4 regions of the Ruegeria sp. HKCCA0235A genome follow, and region 3 is predicted to be linked to each of the others. Evidence: riboswitches for the same ligand, from Rfam matches in the RefSeq annotation. Region 3 holds a riboswitch; each other region holds the start of a gene.
The links. A riboswitch is a leader RNA that binds a small molecule or an ion and turns the genes downstream of it on or off. The one in region 3 is predicted to bind cobalamin.
Positions count from the first base shown of each region.

Region 1: another riboswitch for cobalamin. It lies ahead of GOW56_RS17335 (aromatic ring-hydroxylating dioxygenase subunit alpha); the one in region 3 lies ahead of GOW56_RS20420 (hypothetical protein).
Region 2: another riboswitch for cobalamin. It lies ahead of GOW56_RS04505 (DUF1636 domain-containing protein); the one in region 3 lies ahead of GOW56_RS20420 (hypothetical protein).
Region 4: another riboswitch for cobalamin. It lies ahead of GOW56_RS16930 (DUF1636 domain-containing protein); the one in region 3 lies ahead of GOW56_RS20420 (hypothetical protein).

Region 1 is NZ_WQDQ01000011.1:21,424-29,418, reverse strand. It holds gene GOW56_RS17375 (SDR family oxidoreductase) at 1-163, opposite strand, end outside; gene GOW56_RS17370 (NAD(P)/FAD-dependent oxidoreductase) at 357-1,688, shown strand; gene GOW56_RS17365 (hypothetical protein) at 1,642-2,187, shown strand; gene GOW56_RS17360 (MFS transporter) at 2,187-3,410, shown strand; gene GOW56_RS17355 (DUF3833 domain-containing protein) at 3,407-4,024, shown strand; gene GOW56_RS17350 (DUF3833 family protein) at 4,021-4,563, shown strand; gene GOW56_RS17345 (hypothetical protein) at 4,593-4,817, opposite strand; cobalamin riboswitch at 5,344-5,548, shown strand; gene GOW56_RS17335 (aromatic ring-hydroxylating dioxygenase subunit alpha) at 5,630-6,883, shown strand; gene GOW56_RS17330 (hybrid-cluster NAD(P)-dependent oxidoreductase) at 6,889-7,971, shown strand.
Region 2 is NZ_WQDQ01000002.1:88,568-96,562, reverse strand. It holds gene GOW56_RS21730 (ROK family protein) at 1-361, shown strand, start outside; gene GOW56_RS04515 (carbohydrate kinase) at 392-1,318, shown strand; partial or broken gene GOW56_RS04510 (D-lyxose/D-mannose family sugar isomerase) at 1,383-1,999, shown strand; cobalamin riboswitch at 2,100-2,297, shown strand; gene GOW56_RS04505 (DUF1636 domain-containing protein) at 2,395-2,751, shown strand; gene GOW56_RS04500 (ABC transporter ATP-binding protein) at 2,748-3,521, shown strand; gene GOW56_RS04495 (ABC transporter substrate-binding protein) at 3,538-4,488, shown strand; gene GOW56_RS04490 (iron ABC transporter permease) at 4,490-5,500, shown strand; gene GOW56_RS04485 (inositol monophosphatase family protein) at 5,524-6,303, opposite strand; gene GOW56_RS04480 (FAD-dependent oxidoreductase) at 6,570-7,995, opposite strand, start outside.
Region 3 is NZ_WQDQ01000016.1:41,489-49,483, forward strand. It holds gene GOW56_RS20380 (prephenate dehydratase) at 1-322, shown strand, start outside; partial or broken gene GOW56_RS20385 (chloramphenicol phosphotransferase CPT family protein) at 327-869, opposite strand; gene GOW56_RS20390 (SRPBCC family protein) at 917-1,384, opposite strand; gene nudC (NAD(+) diphosphatase) at 1,422-2,405, opposite strand; gene GOW56_RS20400 (bifunctional 2',3'-cyclic-nucleotide 2'-phosphodiesterase/3'-nucleotidase) at 2,588-4,456, shown strand; RNA gene ffs (signal recognition particle sRNA small type) at 4,496-4,594, shown strand; gene rsgA (ribosome small subunit-dependent GTPase A) at 4,702-5,778, shown strand; gene GOW56_RS20415 (hypothetical protein) at 5,818-6,738, opposite strand; cobalamin riboswitch at 6,809-7,031, shown strand; gene GOW56_RS20420 (hypothetical protein) at 7,122-7,529, shown strand; gene GOW56_RS20425 (dual specificity protein phosphatase family protein) at 7,521-7,995, opposite strand, start outside.
Region 4 is NZ_WQDQ01000010.1:122,316-130,310, reverse strand. It holds gene GOW56_RS16955 (precorrin-2 C(20)-methyltransferase) at 1-111, opposite strand, end outside; gene GOW56_RS16950 (precorrin-8X methylmutase) at 108-737, opposite strand; gene GOW56_RS16945 (cobalamin biosynthesis protein CobG) at 737-1,858, opposite strand; gene cobN (cobaltochelatase subunit CobN) at 1,855-5,148, opposite strand; gene cobW (cobalamin biosynthesis protein CobW) at 5,154-6,209, opposite strand; gene GOW56_RS16930 (DUF1636 domain-containing protein) at 6,211-6,582, opposite strand; cobalamin riboswitch at 6,674-6,881, opposite strand; gene GOW56_RS16925 (SLC13 family permease) at 7,109-7,995, opposite strand, start outside.

The DNA.
Region 1 (7,995 bases), on a different contig from region 3:
CGCGCGCATCCGGCAGTTCAGAACACAGTTCGGACAACCGCTCAAGATTGCGCGCAGACAGGATCAGGGAAGCACCCTGTTGGCCAAGCGCATGCGCCAAAGCGCGACCCAGCCCTTCGCTTGCGCCGATGATCCAAATGGTTTTGCCGTCAAAGCTGCTCATGTGTGGGCCGATTCAGTTGTGTTTCACCATAATACGGCCTCGCATCCGCTTCGGATCAAAACGGTAGCGCAGGTCACGGAAGCTCAAACCAGAAGCCAAAAGGTAGTGCATCTGTTAAAAACTTCTAATCGGATTGATCCACTTGTGCCTACCCTGCGTATCTTTTTGTAAACTGTCACATAAAGAGGCTGGAATGTTCGACGAACCCCGGGGTGTACGGAAGAAAATCGCGATTGTAGGTGCAGGTATTTCGGGACTTTCCGCCGCTTACTATCTTTCAGAAAACAACGACGTGACAGTCTATGAGGCCGAACCTCGGCTTGGTGGCCATGCCCGCACGGTGATGGCCGGAAAGAACGGGGATCAACCGGTCGATACGGGCTTCATCGTCTTCAACTATGCGACATATCCCTACCTGACCCGGCTGTTTGATGAGCTGGGCGTGCCCGTGATCGAAAGCGAGATGAGCTTTGGCGCGACAATCGACAATGGCCGCATTGAATACGGGTTGAACAATCTGCGCACACTGACCGCTCAAAAGCGCAATCTGGCGCGTCCGGCTTACTATAAGATGATCGCTGATATTCTGCGGTTTGGCAAAGAAGCCCCAGAAGCCGCCAAGGACGATGACACCACGATTGGCGAATTGGTGGACCAGCTGCGGCTGGGTCACTGGTTCCGGCACAATTATCTGATGCCGATGTGCGGTGCCATCTGGTCTACGCCGGTCGAGTTCGTGGATCAGTTCCCCGCACGCTCTTTGGTGCAGTTTTTCCGCAATCACGCTTTGCTGGCAAGTGGTCGCGCAAACCAGCATCAATGGTACACGGTCAAAGGCGGCAGCATAGAGTATGTCCGCCGGATCGACGCGGCCCTTCGTGCGCGGGGGGCAGAAATACGTCTGGCCAGCCCTGTTCAGAATGTATCCCGTGACGAGATGGGCGTCACCATCCACAGCCAGGGCGCCGTGGATCAGTTCGATGAAATCATCCTGGCCACCCATTCGGACCAGTCGCTTGCCATTTTGGGTGATGGCGCGACCCCCGCGGAAGCCGCTGCATTGGGCGCAATCCGCTACCAGCCCAATACGGCCACATTGCATTGTGACCCAGGTCAGATGCCAAAGCGGCGCGCCTGCTGGTCAAGCTGGACCTATCGTTCGCAAGCCGGAGATGTGGGGGTAACCTACTGGATGAACCGGCTTCAGAACATTCCGGACAGTGACCCGCTGTTTGTAACGCTGAACGCTTCATCAGAAATTCCCGCGGAAAAGATCTATGACCAGGTTGAATTTGCCCATCCGGTCTTCGACAAGGCCGCCCTGAAGGCGCAAGGGCAAATCCGCGAGATGCAGGGACAGAACCGAACTTGGTTTGCCGGTGCTTACAACCGGCACGGATTTCACGAAGACGGGATAGCCAGCGCGATGCATGTCGTTGCTCGAATAAATGGCGCCCCGCAAACCATCGGAGCTGACAATGGCATTCCTGGGAAAGACCCGGCCCTATCTGTTGCCGCTGAATAAGGCGATATGGCGCACAGCGTTTCTTGCACTTTCCTTGCTGATCCCCAATGGGCTGGTCGCGTCGCCGGTCACGGAAGAACTGAACGATGCCCAACTGCGCGGAACCGCGACGTTCCGGTATCTGGGTTTGCCGATCTATGACGCCAAACTCTATACGCCCAAAGGTGCGCCGTTCAGTTGGAGCGAAGATATCGCCCTGCAACTGACCTATCGCAAGAACATCAAGAAGAAAGCGCTGGTCAACTCGACCCTGGACGAGATGGACCGCATCGGCCGGTCAGCACCCGTTCGCGACCAACTGAACCGGTGTTTCAATGCCGTGGCAAAAGGGGACAGCTATCTGGCGGTTTCTGATGGTCCCGACAAGGTCAGTTTCTGGCTGAACGGGCAAAAGACCTGCACCATGGCGTATCCGGGCATCAAGCGCAGTTTCATGTCCGTGTTCCTGGGAGACAACACGCGGTCCGCGTCCTTCACGCGCAGGCTACAGGGGCGGTGATGCTCTATCCCCGGGTCAGTCTCTATGCGTTGATGCTCGCTGCGGCGGGTATCCCGCTTTATATCCACTTGCCGCGCTTTGCAGCCGTGAACCTGGGTATTGGCCTTGGGGTCATTGGTACGGTGCTGCTGGTGATCCGTTTGGTGGATCTGGTGCAGGATCCGCTGATCGGTTGGGCAATCGACCGATGGCCCGGCGGCCAGCTTGCATTTGCGGCGATGGCGGCTTTGGGGCTGGCAATCGGGTTTCCCCTGCTTTTCAATCTGCCGCAGGGTGCCAGCGTGCCGGAACTGGTCGCGATCCTGATCTTGCTGTTCTCGGCGTACAGCCTGGGAACCATTCTTCTGTATGGTCGCAGCGCAACTCTGGCGAAGCGAACCGATCCGCAAGAGCTGATGACACTGGCCGCCTATCGTGAAGGCGGGCAGTTGACCGGGGTGGTCATCGCAGCCAGCGCTCCGGCCCTGTTGGTCGCTTTCGGGGCACACTCCCAAGGCTACCCCGCATTCGGAGCGTTTCTGGGGCTGCTGTCCGTTCTGACCTTGATACTGACGATCCCGATCTGGCGACGCAGACCGATCACCGGATCAGGCCTGTCCTTTGCAGGTCTGGGTCAGGCCGGTGGCTTGCGCCTTCTTGCGCTGGCTTTGGTCAACAGCCTCCCGGTTGCCATAACCTCCACCCTGTTTCTGTTTTTTGTGGAAGACCGGCTGCAACTGCCGGGCAAGGCGGGTCCTTTGTTGATCCTGTTTTTCCTGAGCGCAGGCGCGAGCGTCCCGCTCTGGGCAAAGCTCAGCAACAGAATTGGCCCGAAACAGACTCTGATCATCGCCATGCCGCTCTCGATTGCCGGCTTTATCGGCGCTGCCACACTGAGTGCAGGAAATCTTGCGGGTTTTGCAATGATCTGTCTCGCCTCGGGCGCGGCGCTGGGCGCAGATATGGTCGTGTTGCCGGCCATGTTCTCGATCGTCCTTACCCGGGCCGGGCTGAACGCATCAGCCGCGTTTGGCGTCTGGTCCTTCGCTGGCAAACTGGGCCTCGCCCTGGCTGCCTTTTTCACTCTGCCGCTGCTGGAACGCAGCGGTTTCACCCCCGGTCAAACCAATTCCGCACAGGCGCTGGATACACTCAATCTTGCCTATGCGGTGCTGCCCTGTATCCTGAAAGTCGGAGCGTTCGGGATGGTGTTGACCCTGCCCACCGAGGTCACAAGCAAATGAACGCTTTCACCATCATCCTTCTGGTCCTTCTGACCGCTGTCTTCATCCGCGCAAGGCTGCTGAGCTTTCGCGCGCAATCGCCGTCCGATTACAGTGGCACCGGGCCAAATTTTTCGCTGAAAAAACACCTGAACGGAGAGATCTTGTCCGAGGGCCTGATCTATGGCCCCAATGGCAAAATGTCGAACAGTTTTGTCGCGCGCATGTTCGGCGAATGGCAAGGCAACTCGGGCACTCTGACCGAATACTTCACCTATTCCAACGGAAAACAGATGACGCGCAAATGGTACCTGACGCTGGGAACCGGCAACACGTTCACGGCAATGGCGGATGATATCGTGGGCGAAGGTCGGGGCATCATCTCGGGGTCCACGGTAAAACTGAACTATCGCATCATTCTGCCAGATGACGCTGGTGGACATACGCTGGATGTCACCGATTGGATGTATCTGACAGAAACCGGCGTCATCATGAACCGGTCCGAAATGCGCAAGTTTGGCGTCAAGGTCGCGGAACTGATCGCCACAATGCGTCCAAGCCCCAGTTCGAAACCGATTCATCCAAGTGGGTCAAACGGGTATGACGCGACTTCGGAAGGGAAGCCGTTGCAATGATCACCTTTCGCTCTTTCATCGCCTGCATTGCCATCGCAAGCCTTGCAATTTTGGCGGCCTGCTCCAGCAAACCGAAGGTACCAAAAACGTTTCTGTCGGACCGACAGTTGAACCTCGAGGAATTTTTCGAAGGCAAAACAGTGGCCTACGGTCAGTTTCAGGATGTTTTGGGAAATATCCCCCGCAGATTCACAGTTGATATCGACGGGACATGGGACGGCGAAACCCTGACACTGGTCGAAGACTTCGTGTACGACGATGGCGCGACGGAACAGCGCATTTGGACATTGACCAAAACCGGAGAGGATACGTGGACCGGTACGGCTCCTGGCGTGCTGGGCACCGCCAGCGGGATTGAACGCGGGGATACGTTCAACTGGAAATACAAGATCGACCTGCCGATCAAGGACGGGACCATGCGTGTCAAATTCGACGACTGGATGTGGCTGCTGGATGACGACCGTCTGCTGAACCGCGCGTATGTCTCACGCTATGGCGTCCGTCTGGGTGAAGTCATCCTATTCTTCGAGAAGAAATAGGGCCGCCAGGCCCGGTTTCATCACAAAAGTCAGTAGAAAATAAACTCGTCCACCAATGCTGTCGTCGATCCCTTGACCTCACCAGCCGTGTTCGCCCTTGGCCCGTCCGGGGCTGCACCCTCGGCGCGTTCGCCGCCGTCGACCTTCAAGCGCGCGCGTTCTATCTGCCCCCAGAGGAAAAACAGGCCATCCCGTTTTCCTATGAGGCGCGAAGGAACTGTTGTCCGCAAAACACCTGTTTTCGGTTTTGGCATCTGCTCTCTTACTGCCTCCGGTGTTTTCCACCATTTTCGGAAAACGTAATGGTTTTTCCCGAAAAAGACAATTTTTTATGGACAAAACGAGGTTTTCTACCAGCCGTTGATAGGATGGACTGACAACTCTCGCATGACGGATATTGGCCTTTTTCACCTGCCCCATTGAAAGCCAGCACTATCCCGAACGGATCAACTTCACCTAAAAGGGTTTGCTGCAAACCTCCTTCATTTGGCCTGACACTCTCTTTTCCAGCCATGCTCAGGCGACGTGCAGCGTTTCGTTTCTGATCCGAGCAGCCGGGCCTTCGCCGTCGCGGTTGGGGGACAATTAGGCGGCGCCGATGTCAGACGTGGCCGCATCCATCGCAAGGCCATCGGCCACCGCAAAACGCCATGCTGGCGGGCCTGCCACGCCCCTGTGCCAAGGACTGTGATCCCGGCGCCGTCCACGCTGCCGGAAAATTTCCATGTCTGTTTTGAAACCGGAAATGTCGCAAGCATTTCAGCGCCCAAGCGGGTAAAAAGTAGGCTGCCATCGTGAGGTGCCGCTGCTTGATTCTCAGACAGCGGAGAATTGGGAAGCCGGTGGAATTCCGGCACTGCCCCCGCAACGGTAAGGAAGGTCAGGTTCGACAATCAACCACTGGGACGAGGTTCCCGGGAAGGTGTCGCAACCGGGTGCAAGCCCCTTTCAAGTCCGGAAACCAACCTTGCAGATATGTCAAACCGCGGGTGGCGGTGGGGGCACGGGTTTCGGACGTGGTCCTCGCGCGCCTCCGGACGGTTCCTCCCTGTCATCTGCCCAAGCAATGCCGCGGGGCGCGGCAGGAGAGCCAGAAGTGAACAATGTCCAAAACCTGTTGGCGCGTCGAATCCCGGGCTATGCTCTGGAACGGGCCTTTTACACCGACCCCGAGATCTTTCAGACCGACCTGGAAACCATCCACTATCGCGAATGGCTCTTTGCCATTCCTGCCTGCGAACTGGTGAAAGCCGGCGACTATGTAACATACAACGTGGGTGCCTATCGCGTGATCATCGTGCGCGGCGCCGACAACCAGATCCGGGCGTTTCACAACACCTGCCGCCATCGCGGCTCGATCATATGCAAGGCGGCAAAAGGCAACGCGCCGAAGCTGGTTTGCCCGTATCATCAATGGACCTACGAACTTGACGGCTCATTGCTGTGGGCCCGCGACATGGGGCCGGAGTTTGATCCCAGACAGCATGGTTTGAAGACGGTTCATTGCCGCGAGCTTGCCGGGTTGGTTTACATCTGTCTGGCGGATGTCGCCCCGGATTTTGACACGTTCGCCAATATCGCGCGCCCGTATCTTGAGCCGCATGATCTTGCGAATGCCAAGGTCGCCTTCGAAAGCACGATCATCGAGAACGGCAACTGGAAGCTGGTCTGGGAAAACAATCGCGAGTGCTATCACTGCGGCGGCAACCACCCTGCGCTGTGCCGGACCTTCCCTGATGATCCGGGCGTGACGGGGATCGAAGGCGGTGAAGCCCCAGCCTATATGCAAGCCCATTTCGACAGGTGCCAGGCTGCCGGCATGCCATCGCAGTTCTATCTGCACGAGGACGGCCAATACCGTCTGGCGCGGATGCCGCTGAAAGAAGGCGCCGAGAGCTATACGATGGACGGGAAATCCGCCGTGCGCAGCTGGTTGGGCCGGTCGCCCTTTGCGGATGCGGGATCGCTTTTGAAGTTCCACTATCCGACCACGTGGAACCACTTTCTTGCCGATCACTCGATTGTTTTCCGCGTCACGCCGATCAGCCCGACAGAGACCGAGGTCACGACCAAATGGCTGGTCAACAAGGATGCGGTTGAAGGCGTTGACTATGACGTGAAACGCCTGACCGAAGTCTGGGTCGCCACGAATGACGAAGATCGACAGGTGGTCGAGGACAACCAGCAGGGCATCAACAGCCCGGCCTATGTGCCCGGCCCATATTCAGCCATTCAGGAATCCGGTGTGCTGCAATTCGTGGATTGGTATTGCAACACAGTGTCGGCCCGCCTGGCCCCTGACTCCATGGCGGCGGAGTAAGTCTGATGAAAGACCTGAACACGCTTTCATCAGCCGTCTGGCAGGATGGAGAGATGCTGGAATGTGTCTCGGTCGTGCCCGAGATGCCGAACACTGCCAGCTTTTCGTTCCGTGCCCCCTCGGAGGCGCAGTTCGCCTATCACCCCGGTCAGTTCCTGACGCTCGAGATTCCGGCGCCCGGCCAGCCCGGAGGCGTTGTGCATCGCACCTACACGATCTCATCGTCGCCGTCGCGGCCGCGGTCGATCACCATCACCGCCAAAGCGCAACCCGACAGTATCGGCACGCGCTGGATGCTGGACAATCTTCAACCCGGCATGCGGATCAAGGCCATTGGGCCTGCGGGCCTGTTCACCAACGCATTGAGCGATGCGCGCAAGTTCCTGTTTATCTCGGCTGGCTCGGGCATCACGCCGATGATGTCGATGACCACCTGCATGTGGGACGAAGGCCGCGATCTGGACGTTGTCTTCATCAACTGCGCCAAAAGGCCATCCGAGATCATCTTCCGCCAGCGCTTGGAACAGATGGCCAGCCGCACGGATGGTTTGGACCTGAAATTCGTGGTGGAAGAGCCGGACCGCTACAGCCCATGGACGGGATATCAGGGTCAGTTCAACCAATTGATGCTGGGCCTGATGGCGCCGGATTACCTTGAGCGCGAAGTCTATTGCTGCGGTCCTGAGCCCTTCATGCAAGCGGTGCGCGACGCGCTGGCCGGTCTTTGTTTTGATATGAACAACTACCATCAGGAAAGCTTCGGCGCGCCTGTGGAAACCGAGGCGGATCAGCCCGAGTTGGATGACGTTGTTCTGGACGACGACAGCAGTGCCGAGATCCTGTTCGCGACCTCGGGCGTGACGGCCAAGGTTGCCGAGACCGACACGGTGCTTGCCGCCGCCCGCTCGGTTGGCCTGAACATACCGTCAGGCTGTACCTTCGGCGTGTGCGGTACCTGCAAGGTCAAGAAAACTGCCGGAGAGGTCCATATGGTCCACAACGGAGGGATCTCGGAAGACGACATCGACGCGGGGTACATTCTGGCCTGCTGCTCGAACCCGATCGGCAAGGTCGAAGTCGAGGTTTAGGCGCTTCGCATCACGATCAAAGCC
Region 2 (7,995 bases), on a different contig from region 3:
ATTGGCAGCCGGTCAAGCGCGAACTCAGGCGCGCTCTGCAAAGGACATTCTGAACGATGCCCGTAACGGCACCGATCTGGTCGCCGAAAAAGCCGCGCAGATTTTTACCACCCATCTGGGTGCTTTGATGGGTGATCTGGCGGTCACCTTGATGCCGGAGGGGGGCGTTTTCCTCGTCGGCGGCGTTGCCGAGAAAAACCGCTGGCTATTCAGTGACAACTTCAAGGATGCGTTCAACGGCGGCGGCCGCTTCAGCGATTTGCGCCGCTCCCTGAACCTATACGTATCTGAACAGGCAGAGTTCGGGATCATCGGCGCAAACAACTTCTGCAAGAATGCGCTGAGACAGCAACCAGACTAACCGAAGTTTCTTACCAAAAAGGACCAAGACATGATCCTGTGCTGTGGTGAAGCGCTGATAGATATGATTTCAGAACCGACCGCATCGGGCGCAATTGGTTTTGTGCCACATACTGGTGGTGCAGTTCTGAACACAGCCGTCGCGATGGGACGTCTGGGTGTTCCGGTAGGGATGCTGACAGGTTTGTCATCGGATATGTTCGGCCAACAACTGATCGATGCGCTGAAAGCGAGCCATGTGGACACGACACATGTGATCACCTCGGACCGTCCGACCACGCTTGCCTTTGTGCAGCTCTCGGATGGACACGCGTCGTACAGCTTTGTTGATGAAAACACTGCGGGCCGGATGTTGCTGCCCGAAGACATGCCCGATCAGCTTCCTGCTGTCTCTGCCCTGTATCTCGGCGGAATCAGCCTTGCGTGTGAACCTTGCGCAGATGCCTACGCCGCCCTTCTGGACCGCCACGGTTCCGACCGGGCAGTGATGCTGGACCCGAATATCCGCCCGGATTTCATCAAGGATCAAACCCGATTTCGGACGCGTTTGAACCGTATGATCTCGCGTGCGGATATCGTCAAGGTTTCAGACGAGGACCTGGACTGGATCATTCCGGGCGCTGAAGCCGAATCCGCAAAAGCGTCTGTGCTGTTGCAGGCGGGTCCTTCCGTTGTCATCGTCACGCGTGGCAGTGATGGGGCGCACGGTTACCTGGCGGATGGTTCCGAAGTCTCGGTTCCTGTGAAACCCGTTGAAGTGGTCGATACGATCGGCGCAGGTGACACGTTCAACGCCGGCGTCCTGACCGAGCTCAGCCGCGCTGGGCATCTGACCAAGTCAGGTCTGCGCGGATTGACGGTTGAAAGCCTGCAAGCCGCCATGGAACTGGGCGCTGACGTGGCGGCCGTAACCGTTTCCCGAGCCGGGGCGGAACCCCCTTGGGCGCACGAACTTTGATCTGCGGGATGGCATGATGAAACGATCCGAAATCAACCACATCAAGCCCTAGGCCCAGACGTTCATTCAATCTTTCGGCGCCGCATAGCCGCTCTTTGCGGATTGATCGCCCGAGAAAATGCGCAGCCCTCTGGCCAAAACGATCCGCAGCCGCGGGCTGGGATGGGATATTACCGATTACGCACAAGGCCATTTCGACGAACATTACCTATTCCCGTTCACTCTACGCACTGGTTAGACGAAGGATCTGAAATCCGGGCGTGGGATGCTCTGTGCAGAAAACTGTTGATCTCGAAAGACAATCAGCTTTCTCCGGTGCACCGGCATATTATCAAGGCAGAAGACATCATCAACAGGGGCGGCGGCGATCTCTTTCTGGAAATTCATGCGCCGGATCCAAACGGTGGCGTCGACCGCAGCAACCCGATGACGGTCCCCAGCGATGCCTGCCCCGTAACCTTGCAACCCCAAGAGCACGTACGGCTGAAGCCCGGGTAAAGCGTAACTCTGATGCCCGACATCTGGCACGCTTTCTGGGCCGAGCGCGGCGATTGCCTTATTGGCGAGGTATCGACCGTGAATGACGACCGTACGAACAATGTGTTTGAAAAGCCAATTCCACGGTTTTCAAAGGTCGAGAAAGATTTCGAGCCGGATTTCCTTCTTGTATCAGACTATTGACACCGTTCGGTCCGGGCTGGCGCAGCAGGACAGCTGGCGCGGCTGTTGCAATTCCATCTACCACCGCCTTCGTCTGCCGCTTGACAAGTCTGGCATTGCCGGACTAGCTGAGCGGGATGGTTCCGTAAGGGATGAAAATGGGAACACGGTGCGGCGCTGGAATGTGCCAAGTCCGTGACTGCCCCCGCAACTGTAAGCGGTGAGCGACGCCACTTCACCACTGACCCGCATGGGTTGGGAAGGTCGGCCAAGCAACGACCCGCAAGTCAGGAGACCTGCCATCGCACTATAAACCAACCCGAGGCGGGGCGTCTCGGAAGGAGGCTTGATGGCGTGTTTGCGTAATATCTGGGTATGTGCCCTCTGTCTGCGTCTGGCAAACGACGGAGATGGCTATGACCTGCTATTCTGATCACTACGTTCTGATCTGTTCAACATGTCAGGGGGCGATGTCTGCCGAGGCTGCGCAAGACGAGCTGAATGCCCGGTTGCCTGACGGTTTTGAAACCCGAATGGTGGCCTGCATGGCAGGTTGTGAACGGGCCATGACGGTCGGATTTCAGGCCCCGGGCAAAGCGCAGTACCTGTTTGGCGATATCACGACATCACACGACCTGTCCGCCTTGGTCGAATTCGCGACCCAGTTCGGCGACAGTGACGATGGCTGGACCAGCGCCTCGGACCGCCCCCCTGCCCTTTTCGCAAAGACCTTGTCGCGAATACCCGCATTGCCGTCCGGTGGCGCTTCATGAGTTTTCTGGTTGCCGAGAATTTGGAGTACTATGCTCTTAATGGCGATATCCTGTTGCAGGATGTGTCCTTTCGTCTGGAAGAAGGATCAATTCTGGCAATCGCCGGGCCGAACGGCGCCGGCAAGACCACTCTGCTGAAACTGCTGTGCGGGATCGAACGGGTTATCTTGGGTGATGTTTGGATAGAAGGCCAAAGCCTTCGGACCCTGTCCGCCCGCCAACGTGCCCGCTCCATTGCTGTGGTCGGGCAGCAGGAAATGCCTGACGGGCGGATGCGCCTGCAAGACTATGTTGCGCTGGGGCAAATCCCGATTCAGGGCGAACGTTCGATGGCTCAGCACAAGGCTGATCTGGAACGGGTTCTGACGACGACCGAGCTGTCGCATTTTGCCAACAAAACGATGGGTCAACTGTCCGGCGGAGAACGTCAGCGCGCACATATCGCGCGCGCGTTGGCCCAGAACCCGTCCTTGCTGTTTCTAGACGAGCCAACCAACCATCTGGACCCCGATGCCAAGGGGCACATGCTGTCTCTGGTTGCTGATCTGGGGGTAACGGTCGTCATGATCGTCCATGATCTGGTCATGATCCCGGAATTCGCCACCCATGTGGCGCTGATGAAAGCCACGCGTCTGACGGGGTTCGGGCCTGTTGTCGAAGTTCTGACCCCAGACCGGGTACGTGAGACATTCGGCGTGGATTATCTGTGCTTTCAGCACGAAGGCCGCATGATCCCCGCACTGGATATCCGAAAACGGAAACTGTCATAATAACAGGAACTTAAATATGATGCAGAAACTTTGGCCGGTGGTTGTTTTCGCTGGCTTGGCAGGTGGCGCGGCAGCGGAAGCCGTCACCGTGGACAATTGCGGCGAACCGCTGGCTTTTGACTCGGCGCCGGAACGTCTGGTCGTGCATGACATGAACATGGCGGATATGGCCTTTGCGCTCGGCCTTCAGGACAAGATCGTGGGGCTTACCGGAATTACCGGCTGGTACAAAACAAGCCCTGATTTTGATGCTCAGCGTGGCGATATCCCAGAGCTTGCCCCCAAATACCCGACCATTGAAAACCTTGTGGCCGTCGAACCCGATCTGTTTTTTGCCGGTTGGTACTATGGCATGAAACCCGGCGGTGACGTCACGCCCGACACGCTGGAACCCTTTGGTATCAAGACCATGATCCTGTCCGAAAGCTGCGTGCATCTGGACAAGGATCGCCCCGAGGCCAGCATGAACCTGTTGTTTGATGACGTTCTGCGTCTGGGCACGGTCATGCAGGTCGAGGACAAGGCCGAGGCGCTGGTTGCCCGCTGGAAGGACCAACTGTCCGCCATCGAAGCAAAAACAGCCGATCTAGCGAAGCCCCGCGTGTTCCTGCTGGACGGGCCGGCCGATGCTCCGTTTACCGCCGGCAAGTTCGCCATTCCCGATGCAATGATCGCAGCCGCGGGTGGCGAGAACGTGACGCATGATCTGGATACCAGCTGGGGTCGCACGTCGTGGGAGGCCGTGGCAGCGGCCAACCCGGAGTTTCTGGTGCTGCTCGATTATCAATCCGGCAACGGCGCAGAGGACACCTTTCAGTTCCTCAAGGATCACCCGGTGATGTCACAAACGGACGCGGTAAAGAACGAGCGCTGGATTGGCCTGCGTTACGAGGAACTGACGCCCGGCCCGGCAAATATCGAAGCGATCGAGAAGATGGCGAAGGCGATGCACCCGGAGACCAACTGATATGGTCCGATTGGGCCGTTTGATAGTGCTGGGGGCGGTTGTTCTGACCGCCCTTTTGCTGTTGTCGATCGTCTACGGGACCACCCCAATCCCCATACGCGAAGTTTTTTCGGCCATCGGCCTCGGAACCGGTCTGGTGGAAGGAGACATGTCGCCCTTGCACCGGATCGTCTTCGACCTTCGCCTGCCCCGTGCCTTGTTTGCCGCCGTGATTGGTGCGGGACTGGGCGTCGTTGGTGTCGTTTTGCAAACAACGACGCGAAACGACCTGGCAGATCCGTTTCTGTTCGGTCTGTCCTCGGGTGCTGCTGCCGGCGCCGTTCTGGTGATCACCGTCACGGGTGATGTCCTGGGAATCTGGACGTTGCCGCTGGCGGCATTTTGCGGTGGTCTGATCGCGTCCGGCATTGTTCTGGCGCTGGTTCAGGGCTTGCGCACAAGCGCACCCGAAAAACTGATCCTGGCTGGCCTGGCGGTGTCCTTTCTGTTTTCCGCAATCACCAACTACCTGATTTTCTCTGGCGACAATCGCGCTGCTCATTCGGTGATATTCTGGATGCTTGGCGGTCTGGGACTGGCAAGATGGGAAACGTTCCCGCTTGTCCTGATCGGATTGGGCCTGATCCTGAGCTATTCACTTTACCGCAGCCGGTGGCTTGACGCGCTGCTGACCGGGGATTTCACAGCATCGTCACTGGGTATTCCCGTTCAAGGACTGCGGTTCAGCATGTTTTTCGTTGCCGCGTTGGCGACGGCCAGTTTCGTTTCCGTTGCCGGTGTAATCGGCTTTGTCGGGCTGATGGTGCCTCATATTGCACGCGGCATCGCCGGAACTCTGCACCGAAACCTGCTGATCGTCTCGGCGATCGTGGGCGCGATTCTGTTGACATTGTCCGATATCTTGTCACGCCTTCTTCTGGCTCCGCAGGAGTTGCCGGTCGGAATCGTCACGACGTCGATAGGATCACTTTTTGTCTTTTTGTATTTGTTCAAATCTGATCGCGGGAGATAGTTTTCCAAGGTTGCGCAACACCGTCATTTTTCGACATTGATGAGGTCAAGCAGTTCAGCATGCAGTTCAGGGGTTGCGGCGGAAACGACCGCGCCATCTGAATCGAGGGTTAACGCATGCCCGTGCCAATCGGTCATCACTCCACCAGCAGCCGTGATCAGAGGTGAGAGCGCCAGATAGTCATAAGGTTGCAGATCGTAATCCACCACAGCATCGACATGGCTCGAAGCAAGCAAGGCATGGGGATAACAATCATAGGCAAATCGGCGCGTCTGCCCTGCATTCATCAGCCGTCTGAACAGGTCAGGATGATCGCGATAAATTTTGTCGCCTTCATTCACGTACAAAACCGATTGATCCAGACGCGTGGTGTTCGACACCTCTATCGGTTGCCCGTTCAGTCTGGCCCCGTCACCAACCACACCCAAATAGGTCTCATGTAAGGCCGGCATTCCGACCAGCCCCAACCGAGGGCGCCCATCCACAAGGTGCGCCAAAAGGAACCCGAACAAAGGATGGCCGGACAGAAACGAACGGGTTCCGTCAATCGGGTCAATCACCCACATATGACGCCCGTCGCCTGCTTCTTGACCGTGCTCTTCGCCAAAGATGCCGTGTCCGGGAAAATGCTGTTTCAGGTAGGTGCGTACTTCCGCCTCAACTGCCTTGTCGGCCTGCGTCACCGGGCTTTCATCCTGTTTGAATTCAATGCCCAAAGACCCCCGAAAAAACCGCATCGCGGACTCCGCGGCAATATCAGCAATCTTCATCGCGTGTTCAGTCAACGCATCTGGGGTTACCATTTCCGGTCCTTTCGGCTGAAGTCATCCAATCTCTGACGGATGAAAGGTTGTTCGCCCTGAAAGCTGAATGAGAAGTCTTGCAGTTCAGTTTTCAGATGGGCATGAGGTGTGACAATACTGAAACTTTATCAATGGCTTATGGATCGAAATCCGTCAGATTCGACGAACATTCGGACACTCGGGGCGGATTTGCCCTGTTTGCATGCTTTCCCCATGTGTTCCGATCGCCGTGCGTGTGTCGGTAGATCTGCTCTTGCACCCTCGGGTCAGGTCTTCACCCGGCTCATCTGCGGGTCGTAAAGCGGTTGCAGCGTCACTTCGCAAGGAACCCTCTGAGTGGCGACATCCAATTCATATGTCCCTGATGTGACGTATTGTGCGTCGACACCGTTGGCGTTTCGGATGTAACCGTAGCCGATCGACTTTTCGACGGTGTAACCATAGCCGCCCGAAGTCAGCCATCCGACCCTTTCGCCATTCCGATAGATCGTTTCACGCCCCAGAAGAACAACCTCGGGGTCAACCGTGAAACATGCCAGCATCTTCTTTACGCCGCCGGTTTTTTGCGCCTCAGAGGCGGCGCGCCCTTTGAAATCAATATTTTTCCGGAGTTTCACGGCCCAGCCCAAGCCGCTTTCGAACGGCGTATGATCCGGCCCGATATCCGAGCCCCAGGCGCGATAGCCTTTTTCAAGACGCAGCGATTCAATCGCCCTGTAGCCCGCATTGATCAATCCATGCGGGCGCCCTGCCTCCATCAAGGCGTCATACACGGTTTGTGCATATTCCACCGGCAGGTGCAGTTCCCAGCCCAGTTCACCCACATAAGTCACGCGCAGCGCCTTAACCGGGCACCCGGCGATGCCGATGGTGCGGATCGTGCCAAACTTGAACCCGCTGTTCGAGACGTCATCGCGCGTCACCGCCGCAAGAACATCGCGCGCTTTTGGCCCCATCAATGACAGGACTGCATTCGATGAAGTGATATCGAAAAGCTGGCAATTCATACCCTCGGGAATGCTGCGGTTGATCCAGTCGAAGTCATGGGTGGCATAGCCGGTGCCGGTGACGATGTAGAACTCGTCATGAGCCACGCGCCCAACGGTCAGGTCACACTCGATCCCGCCCTTGTCGTTCAGCATTTGGGTATAGACCAGCGCGCCAACCGGCTTGTCCACATCATTGGCGCAGATCCAGTTCATCGCTGCCAAAGCATCGGGACCCTTGAGGGCGAATTTGGCGAAGGACGTCTGATCGAACAACACCGCCGCTTCGCGTGTTGCTTTGTGTTCGCGCCCCACGGCATCGAACCAGTTCTGGCGGCCAAAGCTGTATTCATCCCTGGGCACCTCGCCCTTTGACACGTCCGCGTACCAGTTGGGACGTTCCCAGCCCAGTTTCTCACCAAAACACGCGCCCTGCTTTCTCAGCGTGTCATAAAGCGGCGACTTGCGACAGGGGCGGCCCGAGTCATGTACCTCATGCGGCCAAGCCATCGTGTAGTGTTTACCGTATGCTTCAACGGTACGGGTGCGAACCCAGTCGGTGTCGAAATGCGGGCGGCCAAAGCGGCGGATATCGGCAGACCACAAATCGAAGGGCGGCTCGCCCTTATGCACCCATTCCGCCAGCGCCATGCCCGCACCACCGCCAGCCGCGATGCCAAAGGCGTTAAAGCCCGCACCGACAAAG
Region 3 (7,995 bases):
GACCCGTTTTCTTGTCATGTCACGAGAGGCGGATCTGTCACGTCGGGGTGAGTATGAAATGATCACCAGCTTCGTGTTTCAGGTCCGCAACATCCCGGCCGCGCTGTACAAGGCCATGGGTGGCTTTGCCACCAACGGGATCAACATGACCAAGCTGGAAAGCTATATGGTCGACGGGTCCTTCACTGCAACGCAGTTTTATGCGGATATCGTTGGACATCCCGAAGACCGCAACGTGCAGCTAGCAATGGACGAACTGGAACACTTCACGACCAATGTCGAGGTTCTTGGCGTCTACCCTGCGGCCCATCCTCGCGGCTGACAGGTCACGCGAAAGACTGGTTGAATTCCGATTGGCGCAGGTCACTGCGCCATGCCTGAAGAATTGCCTTCACGTTGGTCTCAATGCCGTCCATCGAATCAATCTCGATATCGTAAACTCTACCAGCATGGATCATGGATTGGTCCCGTTGGGCGCTTCCCACCGGGCGGTCGCCGCGCAATCGTTCGCGCGCGTTCAACTAGGGAAGCGGGCAATGGACAGCCACGAACAGAACATCAAACGGGCGGAAAAGGTCGCGCAAATCTCTGTCCCACCCCGGCGTATCCAGAATATGTTCCAAAATCAGATTGTTGCCCGAGGCCGCGTAGGCGGCCAGCGACTGATGAAACCCATCAAAGACTGCCGATCGGTCGTCGGACCAATCGAACTCGCCACGGCGATAGCGATCCAGCGGCAGAACACCACAATCGCGCAGGTGATCGATCGAGATATGCCAGAATGGCTTCGCCATCTTCTGTTGCAAAGCCTGCGCGATTGTCGATTTTCCGCTGCTTGATGCACCATGCAGAAAAATAATGTGCGACATCCGAGGTTTTTTCCAATCCTTGCCCCGATCAGCCCAGCAGACCCCGTTCACGCCCCGTGCAGGTGACGCTGCTCCAGTTCACGCGCAAACTCGCTGAACCGCAGCTGGAATTGCTTGCGGAACTTTGACTGTCCAAGCTTCATGGACTGCAACAGCAACCGCGCGGGCAAGGACTTTGCGGCCAAGGACATCTCGATGCTCAGGCGTGTCCGGCGCGGAGACAGGGCCAGAAAATCAACTGTCGTCAGGCCGGTCATCCCTTTGCTGGCCGCCTCAAACCGCATTTGCGACGGCTTGTCGTAATCCGTCATCACCACCGACATCTGGCGCGGCTTTCCACGCAACTTGAATTCGGTTTTCCATTCAGTGCCGGCAACCACCATTGCATCAGCCTCCAGACGCCGCACGTCGATACCACGACGCATCGCCATACGTTCGAACCTTTCGAAATCCGACACCATGTCGAACACCGAATTGATCGGGGCTTCGATATCTTCGCTCGCTGAAAACTGCATAATGACCTTTGCTGTTTATGGCTTCACCAGTTTTTCCTCAGTCCAGCGTATCCGCAAGCCAGTTCTGAAGCAGAAAATGAGCGATAGCTCCCTTGCGAGCCGGCAACAACCGGGGATGTTCGCCGGCAAATGCCTGCATCATTTCGGATTTGCTGACCCACATCGCCTCTTCGATCTCGACCGGATCGATAACGATGTCGCGCGACAGGGCCTCGCCGGCGCATCCGAACATCAGGGATGCCGGGAACGGCCAGGGCTGGCTGGACAGGTAAGACACCGCACCAACAGGTACGCCTGCCTCTTCCATCACTTCGCGACGCACCGCCGCTTCGAGCGTTTCGCCGGGTTCGACAAATCCCGCCAGCAAGGAAAACATGCCCTCGGGCCAACCCGGAGACCGCCCCATAAGCACATTGTCCCCATGCGTAATCAGCATGATCACAACCGGATCCGTGCGCGGAAAATGTTGCCCGCCGCATGACGGGCAACTGCGCTGCCATCCCGCTTGCGACATATCGCTGGCTGCGCCGCAGCGAGCGCAGAAGCGATGTGCTTCGTGCCAACCGACAACCGCCTTGGCGGATGCGGCCAGTTCGGCATCACGAGGCGACAATCGCGCCATGATCCGGCGAAGCTCGGCGAAAACATGCCCTTCAGGCAAATCCGGGTGCTGCTGTTCGGATCTGTCCACGAACTCTCCCAGGCCGGTCAGATCCAATCCCTCTGCCCCCCAGGCCGAGATATCCGCGGCAAACAGGGGTGCGCCCTCTGCGTTCAGGCCCAGAAAAACCGGTGCTTCGATCACGCCGCCGGGGCCATCGCATACCAGCGGGTGAGTCATCTGCGTCAGGGCAAGCTGATCCAGCGCCGCGCCCACGACCAAAAGCTTGCCTCGCCACAGCAATATGCATCGCGCAGCAGGGTCGCGCGCCATCTCGGCCAGCTTCTCTGAATCCCCACGAAGATGCGCTGCCCGATTCAGGCCCGAGCCACCGAAAGTCACCTGCTCTGCGTTTTTCATTGGAATTCCTTCTGGTCTTGCGCACAGGGCTGCCATGTCTCAGGCCCTGTTGCAATGGCAATTCAAGACGCAAAACGCAGAGACGCGCCGCCGAAAAGCCGCATGGCGGCCTCGGAAAAATCATCTAGACTGCGCTTTGATGATTTTAGCCCATTACCACATTCAAAAGCAGAACAAAAAAAGTGAAGCAAAACCCATCGACGCAGGTTCAACCCACAAAAGACCGTGGGCGTATTCGTATTCTTGCCACCTCCGACCTGCACATGCATCTGACCGGTTTTGACTATTACGCGGACACACCGGACCCGACGCTTGGGCTGACACGCACCGCCAGCCTGATCCGCAAGGCCCGACACGAGGCCACAGACGCGCTGGTGCTGATGTTCGACAACGGGGATTCGCTTCAGGGAACGCCGATGGGCGAATGGGCCGTTCGGAACGACAATCCCCACCCGATGATGCAGGCATTCAAGGCGCTGGACTATGATGCGATTGGTCTGGGCAACCATGATTTCGGGTTCGGGCTGCCGACATTGGACAAGACCCTTGCACAAGCCCCGTGCCCGGTTCTGTGCGGCAATCTTCATCGGTCCGGAGAACAACAATCATGGCAGCGTTTTACGATCCTTGACCGTGTCGTGAGAGTGGGAAACAAGGATGTGCCCATTCGCGTCGGCGTGTTTTCGGTTCTGCCGCCGCAGACGACGCGTTGGGAAGAACACAATCTGAACGAAACCGTAGCGGCGGACGACATCGTTGTCGCGGCACGGTCCCTGACGCGTATCTTGCGCGAAAAGGGGTGCGATCTGATCGTGGCGCTCGCCCATTCCGGGCTTGGACACCCGGACGCAGCGACCGACACTGAAAATGCCGTTATTCCCCTGGCCGCGATTGAGGGCATCGACGCTGTTGTCGCCGGGCACACTCACCTGAACCTTCCCGCACGCATCGGCGCGCAAACCCCGAATGTGGATTACGTGAAAGGGCTGGTGCATGGAACGCCGGTTGTCATGCCCGGCTCGGCAGGCGCATATCTTGGAGTAATCGATCTGGCCGTTACCCTACAGCCCCAGTCGGGGCTGCGTGTTGTCGACAGCCACACCGAATTGCGCCCGGTTTCGGTGGGCGGCACCGCGATTGGCGAAGATTTGGAAATCGCGCATCTGGTTGAACCCGCACATCAGCAGACCCGTCAGGACATGGCCGCGCCCGTTGCGCGCGTCTCGGACACATTGCACAGCCATTTCAGTTTCTGTGCGCCGGATCGTGGATTGACGCTTGTGGCAGCCGCACAGGCAGCCGCGTTGCGCCCTTTCTTACACGGCACCACGCTTGCAGAGCTGCCGCTGTTGTCAGCCGCGTCACCGGCCAAATGCGGCGGACGCTCTGGCCCCAGGCACTATACGGACGTGCCGCCCGGTGAAATCTGTCTGCGTCACGTGGCGGACCTGCATGTCTTTCCCAACGAGTTGCGCGCGGTTCAGATCACGGGCGCGCAGCTGCTGGAGTGGTTGGAGATGTCAGCCAGCGCATTCAACCAACAATTCCCCGACGCCGAGGCAGAGCTGTTCGACCGGGATCGGGCGGGATACAATTTCGATGTCATCTTTGGCCTGTCCTATCAGATCGACCCGTCGCAACCGGCGCGTTACGATGTCGGGGGGCAAATGATCCATCCCGGCCACAGGCGGGTGCATCATCTGACTTGCGCAGGCCAGGCCGTGCAACCCGATCAGGCATTTGTCGTTGCGCTCGATAATTATCGCGCAAGCGGGGGCGGACATTTCCCGCATGTGTCATCGGCCCCGGCTATCGATCTGCCCCCGCTGGATATCCGGGACATTTTGCGGGATTACATGACGCACCGCCTGCCACCCGACCCATTGGCCCGACAACCTTATCCGTTCTCTCTGATGCCGAAATCGGGGGTGACGACCATTCTTCGGACCGGTCCCGGTGCTTTCAAGTATGTCGACGAATTGAACAGGTTTGCCCCCAAGATTCTGGACCCTGACGAAAACGGTTTTGCACGCATTCGGCTGACGCTCTGACGGGTTGTCTTTTGCCGAAGCCTTCCCTATATCCTGAGTCGAGAGGTTGGCGCGGGCGAGCGCCTCGCCAACCTGGTCAGGTCCGGAAGGAAGCAGCCACAACGAGCCCCGCTTGGGTCGATGTCCAACCTCTCACTTTACGAACCTTAGCCGCAGGAGGGCTTTATGATTGTAGCAAAGACCCTTCGGGCAGCATGGTTCTGACCTCACGGTATCGACTGACTGCCTGAACACATGACCCGGGGATGAGCGATCGCCATCCGTCGGGAGTGCTGTTTCTGACGACAGGCAAACCAATGTTTCTTGCACTTTCGGACCTGGGATGGTCCTCTCACTTTGCTGCGCAACACGCGGCTTATCCTTCCTGCACACCTTTTCGCATCACTTCCGTTCATCGGGACCGCCTGATCGGGCTGAACCCTGACGGCGAAGTCCCGTTGCTGACCCCCGATCAAACGACCGGCAGCTATGCCGTTGGCGATTGGGTTCTCGCCGATGACGACAAACGCGTGCGCCATTTGCTCGACCGGCGCAGCCTGCTGCACCGACGCGCCGCCGGTACAGGCGCCGCAATGCAACTGATCGCAGCCAATGTCGATGTGCTGTTCATCGTCAGCTCGTGCAATGCCGATTTCAACCTGCCCCGGCTGGAACGGTATTTGGCGCTTGCGTATCAGGCCGGGTGTTACCCGGTCGTTGTTCTGACAAAGGCCGACAAATCGGCGGACCCTGACAGTTTCTCGGGACAGGTGCAATCACTGGACCCGTTCCTGACGGTTCTGGCGATCAACGCGCTGGACCCGGCAGAGGTTGAAAAGGTTCTGTCCTGGTGCCCAAAAAGCCAGACCGGAGCGCTGGTTGGTTCGTCGGGCGTTGGCAAGACGACACTTGCCAATACCATGACCGATCAGAATCTTGCCACCTCGGACATTCGCGAGGATGACGCACGGGGCCGGCACACGACGACCGCACGCGCATTGCACCGGATGCGCAACGGTGGCTGGTTGATCGATACACCCGGAATGCGCGCGTTGCGCCTGGTGGACGCTCAGGATGGGATCGACGACGTTTTCTCGGACCTTGCCGAGTTGAGCCGGGACTGCCGTTTTTCGGATTGCCAGCACAGCTCCGAGCCCGGATGTGCCGTGCAAAAGGCGATCAGCCACGGCACGCTTGATCCGGCTCGATTGGACCGGTGGCGCAAGCTTCGGCGCGAAGATCAGCGCAATTCTGAAACCGTCGCGCAGTCTCGGGCGCGGGACAAAGCGTTCGGCAAGATGGTCCGTGGCGTCATGAAGGAAAAGAAACTTCGCAACCGGTGATTGTTGGACGGGGCCTGGCCCGTTCTGCGCCGCGTCTGATCAAGCGATCAGTCGCGGCCAAACCGCTGCATTGCGCCGGGCAAATGCTCCGATATGACCAACCTCGGACAACCCGAAATCGGCAGGGCTCAGCAGGTGGCGGTTGGCATCGGGGCCGTAAAGATCCGCAAGCCGCCAAACCGCGTCCGGCGGCACCATCTGGTCGTCCTCGAAGGTGAACAAATCCACGGGCGTTCCAGAATCCTTCCACTGCGCCGCAGGTAACTCATGCCCGATTTCAGGCACATAGTTCAAAGGCGCCGTACACCATTTGCGCCACTGCCAATAGACCGATGCCGGCAGATCCGAGCCGAACCCGATCGCCTTTCCGGGAAGGTAGCCAAAGGCTCGGGCCAAAAGCGGGGCATGACCATACCAGAACAATCCTGCCAAACCACGATAGGGCCATGGATGGTCGCTTAGGGTTACCAGCCCCGAACACACACAGATCATCCGGTCAATCAGATCGATATCCGGCTGCACAGGCCCCAACATCGCGCCGATCGAATGGCCGATGGTCCAATGCTGCGAATCGGGAAACCGTCTGCGCATTTCCGCCCGTGCCGCGGGCATGTCGATCAAGGCCCAATCCGCCATCGTCGCACGCGAGTCTTTCAGGCGGCCAGTCAAGGAATGCCCGTAATCGCGATAGTCATAGGTCAGGCAGGCCATACCCTGCTTGGCAGCAAGCCATCGTGCGAAATGACAGTAATAATCGCGCGGCACACCCGTTGCACTGTTCAGCACGACGACGATTTCGGGCGAGGTCAGCGGGCTGTACAACCGGGCAGACAGTGTTTTCTGCCCGGACGGAAAGCGAAACTCTTCGGTCAATACCGTTTGCTCTGTGTCCAACATGATCTCTGGCTTTGCGCTTGGTAAATCCGGTTTCCGAACCTCAACGCCCTCGACACTATGCATGAACCAACATCGTATCCAGCATGACCAAGCGTCCGGCCAAAAGATCGGCTTGACTCGATGCGTGCTCAAACGCTAGCGGTTGTGTGATGGTTTCCGGCCTCCACAAGGGGTCGGGGTGAAAAGGGAACACGGTGCGGTAATGTCTGGTCATGCAGGCAACAACCAAATCCGCGACTGCCCCCGCAACTGTAAGCGGTAAGCGATGCCGAAACACCACTGGCCCCGAAGGCTGGGAAGGTCGGCAAAGCGATGACCCGCAAGTCAGGAGACCTGCCATCGGAAACGAAACCGAAACTCGGGCGGGGTGTCCGGGCAGGTCCTGACGGCATCACGATGTCCCACCTGTCCAAAATATCCTGTCCACCAAGCGCGGAGGGCGCAGGATGATCTGGAAGACAAAAACACATGAATTCAGTGCAACAGTATGTCAGCGGACGGGTAAAACCTGCCCCGCTTTGGCGCGGCTGGCGCGCTCGATATCCGAAGCCATGGCCCAGGCGACCTCGGCCACCAGTGACGATTTCGAGATTGAGGGCAGCAGTGAGCTGTCACATTGCACCGACGGATGTCATGCAATTTTCCGCGCGCGATCAGACAGCATTCGTGTCTTTTGCGGGACGCAGCCCGAAACCGCAATTGAGCCGCTGAACGGCTATGCCGACCTGATCTTCGGAAACACGTTCAGTGCGATGCCATCCGGCGTCGTGAAGACCCCACCCTGCGCGATGATCGAAGTTTCCACGATCCGGCCTCGGAAACCTGCTTGCGCGCCCGTGCAGATTTCAATCTGAATCCAGACTGACCTGTGCCTGGGCACGCCGAGAGGCCCAGGCCAGTTGCGCATCCGTTTCGACGGCGCAAGGGCGCACCGCCCGCAATCGTTGCAGCGCCGTGTCCGTGCGTTCGCCGCATTCGACCATAAGCCGAAGGACAACCATACCTGACCTGCCACATCCCCCGCGGCAGTGTACCAATACGCGACCTCCGCCGGACAGCGCGTGCCGGGCCGCGGCGCTGACGGACGGCCACGCGTCATCAATCGCTTTTGTCGGCGCTCCGAAATCTTCGATCGGCAGGTGAACCCATCGGCTGGCGCGGCTTTGAATATCGCTGCCAAATTCCTGCGCCCCGTCCTGAAGCATTTCGACATCCGTCGTCATCGAAACAACAAGCCCCGGCTGCCAGGCTGCGATCATGTCCAGATCGCTGGAGTAATCTCCGCCGCGTCCGGGCATCGAGGTCAGTGCCAGCGTTCCG
Region 4 (7,995 bases), on a different contig from region 3:
GCGGAAATACGCTACATGCTTTGCATTGCGCAGCAGGCGATCAGCCCGGACGCTCATCAAATCCGGATCGCCGGGGCCAAGGCCCACACCGTATATGGTGCCCATCTTCATTCTGCCCGGCTTGCGATGGCGTTGATGGCCGCCACCGTGATGGCGCTGCCGCCCAGACGACCTTTGACGATGCAGGATGGCACCGGTTGCGCCTGCCACAGCGCATCCTTGGATTCCACCGCGCCGACAAAGCCAACCGGGCAGCCGATGATCGCGGCAGGGCGCGGGCAATCCGGGTCTTCCAGCATGTTCAGCAAATGGAACAGTGCGGTGGGCGCATTGCCGATGGCGACCAGCGCACCCTCCAGATGCGGCCGCCACAGCTCCAGCGCAGCGGCGGAACGGGTGTTGCTCATCTCGGCGGCCAGCGGGCGTACGCGTTCATCATGCAGGGTACAGATCACTTGGTTGTCGGCGGGCAGGCGGAAACGGGTGACACCTTCGCTGACCATGCGCGCATCACACAGGATCGGTGCGCCATTTTCCAAAGCAGTGCGGGCCGTCTGCACGAAGCCGGGCGAGAAATGCACGAACTCTTCCAGCCCGACCATGCCCGCGGCGTGGATCATGCGAACGGCAACCTGCTCTTCATCGGCATCAAAACGGGCCAGATCAGCCTCGGACCGGATGGTGGCAAAGCTTTCCTTGTAGATCGCCGCGCCATCGGTTTCGTATGTATAGGGCATCAGGTGAAGTCCATAGTCATGAGTGTTTCCGGGTCGAGTCCGCGTTGGCTGGGCTCATCCCCTGCGCGGCCCTGTTTGACAAGATCAAATCGTCCGTTTGCGCCCACCAATGTGATGTCGGCAGGACCCATGCGAGCGCATCCCTTGCTACAGCCCGAAACATGGAGGCGTCCGGACACCCGCACAGCCAACGCCCGGGCGATGTCGCGCGTCTCGGCCTGCGCCTGCGGGCAGAACGGCGCGCCGGGGCAGGCGTCGGTGGTCATCAACGGATCGGTTCCATCGTCGACAAAGGCCGGGGCAGGTATCGCCGCCCCGCCTTCCAGCAGGATCAGCCGCCACGGGGTGACGCGCAGGGCGCAAGCGCCGCTGTCCTCGATCAGGTCATACAGCTTGCGCGCAGGCAGCGACCCAAAAGCCGCGCCGTACAGGGCACCCAGTTCACAGCGGCCCGGTTGAAGCTTTGCGCCAACAGAACCGGGCGCACATCCCTGCCATTCCTGCGGCAGGGCGTCGATGACACGCGCCATGCGGCGTGTTTCGGGCGTGTAGGTTTCGGCAAACCACATTGCCAGCGCGATCACGTGGTCAATGGCGTCGGTCTCGGTCACGCTCCGCCCGGTTTCGCAGCCATCGGCGCGCAGGATCAGGCCGCCTGCTCCGGTTTCCAGACGAATATCAGCCGAATCCGCCGCCAGCAGACGTTCGCGGCCGGTGTCGATTGCAAAGCCGAACTTTGCCGGCAGGGCCGGCAGCTCCGCAAGCCGATCAATCAGTTCATGGGTCAGTCGAGCAGTCAAATGGCCCGCCTGATAGAGCGGCGTAACCAGAATATTGCGGCGTATTTCGATACCGGGTTCCGCATCCAGCAGGTTCAGCGCGGCAAGCTCTTTGAGAAGAGGCTGATGGTCTTCCTCTTCCACGCCCCGCAATTGCAGATTGGCGCGATTGGTCAAATCGATCGAGCCGTTGCCAAAGCGGTCCGCCAGATCGCACAGTCCCAGTGCCTGATCGGCCTCCAGACGCGCCAGCCGGGGCCTGACCCTGACGACCAGACCGTCACCGGACATCATCGGACGATGGGCGCCCGGGCACCAGCCCTGAACAATTGGTGCACTCATCTCAATCCCTCCAGATCAGCCCGGATAGAGTTCCGGCGCGTGTTCCAAAGCCCGGCCTCAAGCAGCGCGCGGAACCGGTCCTGCATGGCCTGGCGCGCCTTGGGATTGGCCTCTTGCAGGAACGCGTCGACCTCTTCGTTGCCCAGAGTGGCATCGTGGTAGAGGTCAAAAAGATGTGGTGCGACCGTGCCAGACAGATGCGCGAAAGAAGCCATATGATCCAGCGTTGCCGCGATTTCAGCCGCCCCCCGGAAACCATGGCGTTGCATCCCGGCGATCCAGCCGGGGTTGGCGGCACGGGCGTGGACGACTCGGCTGATTTCTTCGCGCAAAGTACGGGCACGCGGATTTTCGGGGTTGGTATTGTCCAGATGGTAAAGCTGCGCGGTTCCGCCGGCGATCTTCTTGGCGGCGGCAAAACCCGCCTCGTGTGTGGCATAATCGTTGGCCAGAAGAAGATCGGTTTCGGTCAGGTCCTGCAAGTGGACAAAGCTGTCCGCATTTGCAACGCGTTGGGTGATGCCGTCCTTGTCCTGCGAGATGTGTTCGCCTTCCAATGCAAAAGAGCTGGCCTCAAGCCACGCTTCACCGGCCTGCGCACGGGCCTCGTCGGTATACACTTCGGAAAGTTCGGTCATATTGACGCCATAGCTTCCGGGCGCAGGTCCATAGACCCGCGCTGCCGGCTCCTGCCCGGCATAGGGGTTCCAATCCCTTGCCTCATCGCGCGCGGCCAATGCGCGAACCGCTTGGCCAAACAAGGCGGACAGCGTCGGGAAAACATCCCGGAACAGGCCCGAAACCCGCAGGGTCACGTCCAGGCGCGGGCGGCTCAGGTCGGTAATCGGCAGAACCTCGATGCCGGAAACCCTCTCGGACCCTTTGTCCCACACGGGTTTGACGCCCAGCAGGTGCAGGGCCATGGCGAATTCCTCGCCCGCCGTGCGCATGGTGGCTGACCCCCACAGATCGACGATCAGCCCCTTCGGGTAATCGCCTTCTTCCTGAAGATGGCGCCGCACCAGTTCTTCGGCCAGTTTCACACCCTGAGCATAGGCCGCACGGGTCGGAACCGACCGCGGATCGGTGGTGTAAAGGTTCCGCCCGGTGGGCAGAACATCTGACCGGCCACGATAGGGGGACCCTGAAGGCCCGGCATCAATCCGCTTGCCTTCGAGTGCTTTGATCAGCGCGTCGCGTTCGGCGTGGGCCGAAGGAGCCGGATCGAAACTGCCCGTCACTTCGGGCACACGCCCGAAGATGTGCAGCCCGTCGCCAAACTGGCTTTCCTTGATGTCACAGACAAAGCGGTCGATGCGGGTGATGGCCTCGGCGGTGCAGGTTGCCTGATCGAGGCCGAGATCGCTTTCCAGCCCTATCGCCTGCGCCTCATCTCGGATATCTTCCTGCAAGCGGTCGCGGCGTTTGGGGTCAAGCCCGTCGGCGTTGGAAAACTCATCCAGCAGCGATTCAAGCCGCACCATCCGATCCGGCGTGCCGCTTTCCTTCATCGGGGGCGGGATGTGGCCCAGCGTGACGGCTCCGATCCGGCGCTTGGCTTGCGCGGCCTCGCCCGGGTCGTTCACGATAAACGGGTAGATCACCGGCAGATCGCCGATCAGCGCCTCGGGCCAACAATCGGCAGACAAGGCGACCGATTTTCCGGGCAACCATTCCAGCGTTCCATGCGCGCCGATATGGATCAGCGCATCGGCACCCAACCCTTTGCGCAGCCACAGATAGAAGGCGACATAACCGTGGCGCGGGGTGCGCGAGAGGTCATGATAGTCGTCATCCCGCAACTCGGGCGTGCCGCGTTCGGGTTGCAGCGCGACCAGCGCCTTGCCGCGCCGAAGCGCGTTGAAATGGAAGGCCCCATTGGCACAGGCCGGATCATCTTCGGGCGCGCCCCAAACGGTGGGCAGATCAGCGCGCAGGGTCTCGGGCAATTCCGCAAGCGCATCCTGATAATCCCCGAGCGACCACGAAATCCGTGCGTCCAGAAGAGTGTCGGCAATCGGCTCGCCTGTCGCGATGTCATAGCCTTCTTCGTCAAGATCGGACAGCATCGCCTCGGCCGAGGCCAGCGCGTCGAGGCCAACCGCATGGGCCATCTGCCAGTCTTTGCCGGGATAGGTGGACAGGACCAACGCAGGAATCTGATCTGCCTTGGGTTTGTCGTTCAATGCAAGCCAGCCCGATACACGGTCGATGATCGCTTCGATCCGGTCCGGTTCGGGCCGATGTGCAAAGCGCGCGTATTCCAGATGCGGATCGCGTTTGCCGGGTTCCTTGAAAGACGCGATTCCCGCCGAGATCCGTCCATCCACCTCGGGCAGTACCACATGCATGGCAAGATCGGCCGGGGACAATCCGCGTTCCGCCTCGGCCCAGGCTTTGCGGCGGGAGGTGGCGAGAGCGACCTGAAACACCGGCACGCCTGCCGCGTCCAGAGGCGACGTTCCCGACGCGCCTTTTCCTGAAAACGAAGTGGCGTTGACAATGGCCGATGGGTTCAGCGCAACAACATGTTCCCGCAACCAGTCGGCGGCCACAGGCGCCTTGAGAGACGGGGCAAACAGGCCCACCGCCTGGAATCCACGGGCGCGCAGGCTGCGGATCAGGACGGCGATCGGGGCGGTGTCTGCCGAGGTCAGGTAAGCGCGGTAAAAGGTGACGAGGATTCGTTTGGCCTTGCTTTCGAATGCGGTTTCCACCGGGATTACGCCGCGATCCGGACACCACGTACCACATTCGGGCAAGGTCTTGGCGCCCATCACCGGACCGGCATAAAGCCCCGCCGCCAAAGCCATCTGTGCCAGCGCCGCCTGTGCCGCGACCTCGCCGCCGGTATCGCACAGATGCGCCAGACGTCGCAGGGTCGAGACCGGCAGGGTGGAATAGTCATCCAGCCGCGTATCCTCGCGCCCGTCAGCGGGCAGCACCGCCAGCGCGATGCCCTTGGCCTGCGCCAGCGCCAGAACCTGCTGCAACCCATAAGGCCAGTAGGGGACGCCGCCGATCAGCCGGATCAGAATGCCCTTGGCGCCCTCCAGCGTCTGCTCGACATAGGTATCGACCGACAACGGGTGTTTCAACGCCGTCAAATTCGCCAGCCGCAGGGTCGGCATTCGCCCTTCCGGTCCGCCGCCGCGATGCCAGCCAGCCGCGAAAGCCCCCAGATCGCTGTCCGAAAAGGACAGCACCACCAGATCCGCCGGGCTCTGGCCCAGATCGGTTGGGGTCTCGGTTTCCTCGAGCCCGTGGCTTTCGCGGAAGACGACGTGCATGTGTCTTACTCGGCAGCCTCACGCACACCCACGAGGATTTCGCGGATTTCCGCCTCTTTGATATCGTCATGCTCGGCGATGACGACCAGACGCGAACGACGGTCTTCACCGGGTTCCCACGGGCGGTCATACTGGTGACGCACGCGGGCACCTACCGCCTGAACCAGCAGGCGCATGGGTTTGCCCTGAACGGCGGCATACCCTTTGACGCGCAGGATGTTCAGTTCATTGGCGAGGCGTTCGATATTGGCGACCAGTTGGGTCGGATCGGTCTGCTCGGGCAGCTCGACGATGATGCTTTCGAAATCGTCATGCTCGTGATCGTGATGGCCGTCGTGATGCGAGGGGCGGGCGTCCATGTCATCCTCGGCGGCGGCTTCCAGACCCAGCACAACGCGCACGTCCACGGCACCTTCGGCCACTTCGACGACGGGCAGGGGGCGCGGCGCCTCGGCGGCGATGATCTCGCGCGCTTTGGCCACGCCTTCGGGGCCGGCGAGGTCGGGCTTGGTCAGCAGGATGATGTCGGCGCACGAGATCTGATCCTCGAACACCTCGGACAGGGGCGTTTCGTGGTCGATCGAGTCATCGGCCATGCGCTGGGCGTCCACCGCTTCGACATTGGGCGCGAAACGGCCTGCGGCCACAGCCTCGGCATCGGCCAAGGCGATCACGCCGTCGACGGTGATCTTCGAGCGGATGTCAGGCCAGTCGAATGCCTTGAGCAGCGGTTTCGGCAGGGCCAGACCGCTGGTTTCGATCAGGATATGATCCGGGCGCGGCTCCAACGCCATCAGGGCCTCGATGGTGGGAATGAAATCATCTGCCACGGTGCAGCAGATGCAGCCATTGGCCAGTTCCATGATGTTTTCCGCCGGGCAATCAGGAATGGCGCAGGATTTCAGGATGTCGCCATCGACGCCTACATCGCCGAACTCGTTGACCACGACAGCAAGGCGCTTGCCCTGTGGGTTCTGCATCAGGTGACGCACCAAAGTGGTCTTGCCCGAGCCCAGAAAGCCGGTGATCACTGTGACGGGGAGTTTTTCGAGGTTCGACATGTCAGGCTCCAATCGGGGGAATGCGCGAGGCACAGTTCTTGCGAAAATGTTCGGGGCGTTCGCGCCATTTCACCAAACCATCTTCCGTGGCCAGATACTTGGTCGCGCCGTCGACGATGACGTCGACATGATCTGTTTCGTTCAGGTTTTCATACACGAAGGTCCAGCGGCCCGGCCCGCGCAACACGATCGAACAGCCTTGATCACAGTTTGACAGGCATTCAACGGCTTTCAGGGTGACACCGTCGGGCAGGTCTGCCTGTTCCAGGGCCTTGTGCAACAAAGCGCCCGGGCGTTGCGCATCATCTTCGACAGGCAGGCCGCGACGGCAGGTGGTACAGACCAGCAACTCGACTGGTGCGGTCTCGGTCATGTCTCTCATCCCCCCAAATCCTCTTCGCGGGGGACGGGGTTTCATGCGGGCCACGATTGGTCATGGACCCGACACCGGAACACCCCGCCCGGTTTCAACTTCGGTTGTTGGCAGGTCTCCCGGCTTGCGGATGCCAGAGGCGGGCCTCTGTCGGATGTCCCGCCTTCCCGGCTTTCGGGCCAGTGGCATTGGGCATCCTCTCCGTTCACGGTCGCGGGGGCGGCTGCGTTTGGCGGCAAGACCGTTGACGCATTCCCTTTTCATCGGCTCTCACCGACACCAACGAAAGGGACATGCGGCACCGCTGGCCTGCTTGTCAAGCGAGTCGCGCGCAACAATGATGCAGAGGCATGGAAAGCGACCTGTGGGCGTCGATGGGCGGCATGGTGTGCCGGGCTCCAGCCCGAGATGGGCCGGGCGACGAACGGTATCTCAGCAAGGGGCGTAGACTATAGTGAACGGGTGCCTAGACTGAACCTTTCCAGATGATGGGAAAAGACCACCGAACACCCCGGACCCTCTTGCGCTAATAGATGACGTTTATCATGAGCAGCGAGACGACCAGAAACAGCGCTGTCATTATTCCGCCGGAGCGGACGAAATCCATCACCTTGTATCCGGCCGGACCCATGATCAACGCGTTTACCTGATGGGTTGGGATGATGAAGCTGTTCGAGGTCGATATGGCGACCGTCAGGGCAAAGACGGCCGGGTTTCCACCCGCCGCCACCGCAATCGATACCGCCAGAGGCACCAGCAGAACTGTGGCCCCCACATTGGACATGACCAAAGAAAAGGCCGTCGCCAGAATGGCGATGCCGGTTTGCAACGACCAGAGCGGCCAGCCGTCCAGAATTATCATGATCTGCTGGGCGATCCACGCGGCCGTGCCTGTGTTCTGCACGGCTTGTCCCAAAGGTATAAGGCAAGCGAGCAGGAATACGGTGTTCCATCCGACCGCGCGGTACGCCTCGTCCACGCTGAGCACACGGGTCAGCATCATGCCCACCGCGCCGGTAAGAAGACAGAGTGAAAGCCGGACGTCCGTGAACAGGATCAACGACAGCGAAATGGCGAAGAATGCCAGGGCCCAGCCGACTTTTTGCGGCCTCAACTCGTCCTGAGGAAAGTCCGTCGTCACAACGACGAAATCCGGATCTCGTTTGATCCGCATCAGGTTGTCCCATCTGGTATGCGCCACAAGCATGTCGCCCGCCTGAAACTTTTCGAGCCCGATCTGAGTGGATTCGTGATCCTCGGTCTCGACATGGCTCAGCGTCTCTTCGCCGCGGTGAATGGCCAGCAGCGACATCCCGTAGGTCTTGCGAAACAAAAGCTCGCGGGGGCATTTGCCGATCAGCTTGCTGTCGGGCGTGATGACCACCTCGGCCACGCCTGCATTGGTTGGGGCGA